One region of the Pseudomonas sp. S2_A05 genome, then DNA from elsewhere that is predicted to be linked to it. Evidence: riboswitches for the same ligand, from Rfam matches in the RefSeq annotation. Region 1 holds a riboswitch; the other holds the start of a gene.

Region 1 (3,165 bases):
TTGATCGGTTGGGTCTTGATCTCGGTGGCGCCCGGCTCGTAGTTGAAGCGCAGCAGGCGGTCGGTGTCGGCTACGTACAAATCGTTGCCGACCAGCGTCATGCCAAACGGCGAATTGAGGTTCTGCAGGAACACCGTGCGGGTTTCTGCGACGCCGTCGTGGTCGGCATCACGCAGCAGGGTGATGCGGTTCGGGCTGGGCACGCCGGCGCCGGCCTTGCCCATGACTTTCTTCATCACCCAGCCACGAATGCCTTTGCTGTCATCGGGCTTGGGCGGCGCATTGGTCTCCGCCACCAGCACATCGCCGTTGGGCAGCACGTAGAGCCAGCGCGGGTGATCAAGGCCTTCGGCAAACGCGGCGACCTGGGTGCCGGCCGCTGCGGTCGGTTTCGCGCCGTCCGGCCAGCCCACCGCCGGGGCGATGTTGACTGTCGGGATCAGCGTCTTGTTCGGTTCGGGCAGTTTCGGTGACGGGCCGGTGCCGTCGGAGACTTGCAGGCTGGAGGTTTCACCGCAGGCGGCGAGCCCGCCAGCGACGGCGATGATAAGAGCGAGTTGGGCCTTGCGCATTGCTGATCTTCCCTATGAATGCATTCCTAAACATAGAGGAGGGCGCAGGCCCGATGGTTCAACTGCTCAACCGCGGGCTTCCTTTAACAGCACGGCGATGCCCGGATGATAGTTGCCCGCGTCGCTGTGCAATTTGCGATAGGCGTAGGGGAAATACCAGGCCACGGCGCAGGTGTGTTCCTTTTGCAGGTCGTCGACCATGTCCTGCAATTCTTCGGGGCTGGCGCTGTGCTGAGGTTTTTGCGGAGCGACGAAGAGGCAGCCGAGCTTGAGATCGCTGGCGTAGCTGATGCGCTTGGCATCAACGGTGATGTCGAGCAGTGCCTGGGTCAGGTTGAGGTTGTTGACCCGTGGCCAGCGTTGCGTGGCCTGAATGAACGCGCGGTCTTCGGCGCCGGCAATCAGCAGGTCGGCGCGAGCATTGCGTTCGCCTTCTTCGTTCTGTTTGCGCGTGGCCGTGTCGTTCAGCGTGACCATTTCAGCCATCCACGCCGCTGCCGCGAGCAGGCCGAGATTGGCTTTCTCGTCGTGCCAGTACGGTGTGTCGTTGTCGCCGCGTACAGTGTTGTAGCGATCGATACAGTCAAACCAGCGTTCCAGCACCGGGCGCAGAAATTCCAGGCGCGGGTTGCTGATGATCATGCCTTGCATCGTCGTCATCCTTATTGTTGTAGTGGGCTTTCGAAAAAAGCATGGCTCTTTGATATCACTTGTCGCAGTCTGGCACAAGATTGCCGCTGCACAATGGATCAGCGGCAGTTATTCGCGCGCAAAGCGCCTCTTCAATTGACGCTCCACCCCCAACCCTCTAACCTTCGCCGCTTGTTTCAGGTGCTCTGTGGCCCCGCGTCGACAGAGTGAAACAGGGAAGCCGGTGAGGGTGGTCTTCAAGCGAAGCCACGACGATCCCGGCGCTGCCCCCGCAACGGTAAATGAGTGAAAACTGCGCCTTGAGCCACTGCCTCGAAAGAAGCGGGAAGGCGCGCAGTCCGGCGAAACGCCGCTCATGAGCCCGGAGACCGGCCTGATCCATCTCAGCGGCATCACGGTGGGCGATGCCAGGCTTTTTGCCGTCTATTCTTGTGCCTGCCCGCCGTTATCCAGCCTCAACGGAGAGCTCCCCCCATGACTGATTCCCCCGAGCGTGACGAACGCCATCTGGCGCGCATGCAGCGCAAGAAGGCCGTGATCGACGAACGCATCGCCAGCTCGCCCGACGAATGTGGCCTGGTGCTGGTGCTGACCGGCAATGGCAAAGGCAAGAGCAGCTCGGCGTTCGGCATGCTCGCCCGCGCGATGGGCCACGGCATGCAGTGCGGCGTGGTGCAGTTCATCAAGGGCCGCAACAGCACTGGCGAGGAATTGTTTTTCCGCCGCTTCCCCGAGCAGGTGCGTTTCCACGTCATGGGCGAAGGCTTCACCTGGGAAACCCAGGATCGTCAGCGCGACATCGCCGCTGCGACCGCCGCTTGGGAAGTCTCGCGTGAATTGTTGCGCGACCCTTCGATCGGTCTGGTGGTGCTCGATGAATTGAACATCGCCCTCAAGCACGGCTACCTCGATCTCGATCAGGTGCTCAGCGATTTGCAAGCGCGCCCGCCGATGCAGCACGTGGTGGTCACCGGTCGCGGCGCCAAGCCGGAAATGATCGAGATGGGCGACACGGTTACCGAGATGGGCATGCTCAAGCACGCCTTCCAGGCCGGGATCAAAGCGCAGAAAGGCGTCGAACTTTGAAGCCACCACGTCACTGCCCCGCGGTGTTGATCGCCGCGCCGGCCTCCGGTCAGGGCAAGACCACCGTCACCGCCGCACTCGCCCGTTTGCATCGCAATCAGGGGCGCAAGGTGCGCGTGTTCAAATGCGGCCCGGACTTTCTCGACCCGATGATCCTCGAGCGCGCCAGCGGTGCGCCGGTGTATCAACTGGACATGTGGATGGTCGGCGAGCAGGAAAGTCGCCGGCTGTTGTGGGAAGCCGCCGCCGAAGCCGACCTGATTCTGATTGAAGGGGTGATGGGCCTTTTCGACGGCACGCCATCCAGCGCTGATCTGGCGCGCCACTTCGGTGTGCCGGTGCTCGGCGTGATCGACGGCACCGCCATGGCGCAGACCTTTGGCGCCTTGGCGCTGGGCCTGGCGAAGTATCAGCCGGACTTGCCGTTCGCTGGCGTGCTGGCCAACCGCGTCGGCACCTTGCGCCATGCGCAATTACTCGAAGGCAGCCTCACCGAAGGTCTGCGCTGGTACGGTGCGCTGTCCCGCGAAACCGGTATCGAATTGCCGAGCCGCCACCTCGGCCTGGTTCAGGCCAGCGAATTGAATGATCTGGATCTGCGCCTCGACGCGGCCGCCGATGCGCTGGCCAGCAGTTGCGAGGTCGCGCTGCCACCCGCCGTAGAATTCGCCGCGCCTGAGATCATCGCCGCCGAGCCTCTATTAAAAGGTGTGCGCATCGCCGTTGCCCGCGATGAAGCCTTTGCCTTCACCTATGGCGCCAGTCTCGATCTGCTGCGGGCGATGGGCGCCGAATTGCGCTTCTTCTCGCCGATCCGCGACACGCAATTGCCCGAGGCGGACAGCCTGTATCTACC
Region 2 (3,165 bases), 1.7 Mb from region 1:
CAAGCCGTCAGCACTTCAAACCCGGTCTCCGTCACCGCGACCATATGCTCCCACTGCGCCGACAAGGAGCCATCCTTGGTCAATACGGTCCAGCCATCCGGCATGTTCTTCACATGGCGTTTGCCGGCATTGAGCATCGGTTCCACGGTGAAAATCATCCCGGCCTTAAGCTTCAGCCCTTGATTGGGAAAGCCGTAATGCAGGATTTGCGGTTCGTCGTGATAGACCTTGCCGATGCCATGGCCGCAGTACTCGCGCACCACGCTGAAGCCCTCCGCCTCCGCCAGGCGCTGGATCGCATGACCGATATCGCCCAGCGTTGCGCCCGGCTTCACTGCACGGATGCCTGCGCACATGGCTTCGTAGGTGGTCTTGATCAGGTGCTGCGCTTCACGAGTCGCCTCGCCCACCACATACATGCGACTGGTATCGCCGAACCAGCCGTCCTTGATCACCGCGATGTCGAGGTTGACGATGTCGCCGTCTTTCAATGGCGTACCCGATGGAATCCCGTGGCACACCACATCGTTGACCGACGCGCAGACGGTTTTCGGGAAGCCGTGATAACCGACATTGGCTGGCACCGCCTTCTGCACATTGACGATGTAATCGTTGCACAGTCGATCCAGCTCATCGGTGGTCACGCCAGCCTTCACATGCGGCACCAGCATTGCCAGCACTTCAGCGGCGAGTTTGCCGGCAGCGCGGGATTTTTCGATGTCGGCCGGGGTGTTGATCTTGATCTGGTTTCTCATGCGCTGACGGCTTCCTGAGTCAGTTGTTGCAGATCCAGCCCACCATTCTGTTCGGCGCGGATCAGCAGGCGGCAAATGGCGCTGTGGTCGAGATTGGGATGCAGCTCGGCGAGCATGCCGATGCGCATCCAGTGCTCGGCCTGCGCGTTGATCGAGCGGCTGAGGGCGTTGCTGGAGATGCGCAGATTCTCGTGCATGTCCTCTGAAATCTTTACGATGCCCATATATGAATCCTATACGATGTGTATATGGATCGTATATTAGCCAGGACATATGACAGATTGCAATGCCAACGGCAAAATCGACGCTGTGGCAGATTCGCCTCCCCCTCCACCGTGCAAATCGACTACCATGCCGCCGCCGGTTTCCACACGGAATTAATAGGGAATCCGAAATGCTTGCACAGCATCAATCGGAACTGCCCCCGCAACTGTAGGTGCCGAGCCTGCTCCTTGACTGCCACTGGGTGAATCCCGGGAAGGCCGGAGCATGGCAATGACGCATCAGTCAGGAGACCTGCCGGCACAGTGACTGACCAACCGGCGGGGTGTCCGGGAAGGACATCGTGCCGTGCGCATTTCCCCGTGCCGGCCTTGCGCAGTTTCCACGACCGCGCCCGAGGTGTGTTTCCAACCGTACCCGCCCGCTCCCGTACGGTTCCCTTGGAGACTGCCCCATGCTGCTGCCCCGCGTTGCCACCCTGCTCACCACTCTGAGTCTTTGCCCCCTGGCGCAAGCGGCGCCGACTGCGTATCCGCTGACCGTCGAAAACTGTGGCAGCAGCCTGACCTTTCAGCACGCGCCTGCGCGCACGGTGACCATCGGCCAGGCCGGCACGGAAATGCTCTATGCCTTGGGTCTGGGCGACAAAGTCGTTGGCACTTCGCTGTGGTTCAACGACGTGCTGGGCACATACAAAGCGCAGAACGACAGGATCGAGCGCCTTGCCGACAACGAGCCGAGTTTCGAAGCGGTGATCGCCAAACGCCCGGAGCTGGTTGCCGTCGAGCTGGAATGGATGGTCGGCCCGCAAGGCGCGGTAGGCACCCGCGAGCAGTTTCATGAACTGAAGATTCCGACCTATCTGCTGCCCTCCGATTGCGAAGCCAAGGACAACCTCGTCGGTTCGGACGGCACGCGGCTGGCGCCGTTTCGCATCGACAGCATCTACAAAAGCGTGAGCCAACTGGCGGCGATTTTCGACGTGCAGGCGCGTGGCGAACAGCTCAATGAGCAGCTCAAAGCCAGCCTCGCGCAATCGATCGCCACCGCGAAAAACCAGCAGCGCAAAGACGTCAGCGCTCTGGTGTGGTTCTCCAGCGCCGAGATGGACATCGAGCCGTTCGTGGCCGGGCACAAAGGCGTTCCCGATTTCATGCTCAGCACCCTCGGCGTGCGCAACGTCGTCGAGTCCGATGAAGAATGGCCAACCGTCGGCTGGGAAACCATCGCCAAGGCCAACCCGACGTTTCTGGTGATCGCGCGCATGGATCGTCGGCGTTTCCCGGCGGACGATTATCAAAAGAAACTCGCCTTCCTGCGCAGTGATCCGGTGACGCGCAACATGGATGCGGTCAAGCACAACCGCATCATCATCCTTGACGCCATGGCCATGCAGGCCAGCCTGCGCACCTTCGACGGCCTCGAACAACTGGCCAGCGCCATCAACGGCTACGACCTGTCGCCATGAGCAGACGCCTGATCCGTTTGCTGCTGGTGCTGTTGACGCTGTCGGTCGCGCTGATCGGCGGCGTGGCCATTGGCGAGACTTCGATCGAGCCGAGCGTGGTGTTGCAGGTGCTGGCCAACAAGCTGTGGGGCGCCGGTTATGTGCTCGACCCGATCGACGAAGGCATTGTCTGGAACTATCGCCTGACCCGCGCGCTGGTCGCGGCGGCCTGCGGCGCCGGTCTGGCGACCTGTGGCGTAATCCTGCAGTCGCTGCTGCGCAATCCGTTGGCCGATCCGTATCTGCTGGGAATTTCTGCTGGCGCCTCGACCGGCGCGGTGATGGTCGCCCTGCTCGGCGTCGGTGCCGGGGCGATTTCATTGTCGGTCGGTGCTTTTGCCGGCGCGGTGACCGCTTTCGTGATGGTGATCCTGTTGGCACGGGTCAGCGGCTCGGCCAGCGGCACCGGGCAGATCATTCTTGCCGGGATTGCCGGCTCGCAGCTGTTCAACGCCCTCACCGCTTTCCTGATCACCCGCTCGGCCAGCTCGGAACAGGCGCGCGGAATCATGTTCTGGCTGTTGGGCAATCTCGGCGGCGTGCGCTGGCCGTCGGTGTGGCTGGCGGTGCCGGTGGCTGTGTTGGGGTTGGTTGTTTGTCTGTGGCATCGCCGGGCGCTGGATGCGTTCACCTTTGGTGCGGACTCGGCGGCGTCTCTCGGCATTCCAGTGCGACGTGTGC

What was found. A riboswitch is a leader RNA that binds a small molecule or an ion and turns the genes downstream of it on or off. The one in region 1 is predicted to bind cobalamin.
Region 2: it holds a riboswitch for cobalamin, as region 1 does, so the genes downstream of both, AB4O12_RS10025 (ABC transporter substrate-binding protein) here and cobO (cob(I)yrinic acid a,c-diamide adenosyltransferase) in region 1, are expected to answer to the same signal.

Annotation. Positions count from the first base shown of each region.
Region 1 covers NZ_CP162775.1:542,617-545,781, forward strand. Annotated here, with positions in the region: gene AB4O12_RS02560 (PQQ-dependent sugar dehydrogenase) at 1-572, opposite strand, end outside; gene AB4O12_RS02565 (hypothetical protein) at 639-1,223, opposite strand; cobalamin riboswitch at 1,385-1,614, shown strand; gene cobO (cob(I)yrinic acid a,c-diamide adenosyltransferase) at 1,698-2,309, shown strand; gene AB4O12_RS02575 (cobyrinate a,c-diamide synthase) at 2,306-3,165, shown strand, end outside.
Region 2 covers NZ_CP162775.1:2,200,856-2,204,020, forward strand. Annotated here, with positions in the region: gene map (type I methionyl aminopeptidase) at 1-755, opposite strand, end outside; gene AB4O12_RS10020 (ParD-like family protein) at 752-979, opposite strand; cobalamin riboswitch at 1,100-1,293, shown strand; gene AB4O12_RS10025 (ABC transporter substrate-binding protein) at 1,432-2,445, shown strand; gene AB4O12_RS10030 (FecCD family ABC transporter permease) at 2,442-3,165, shown strand, end outside.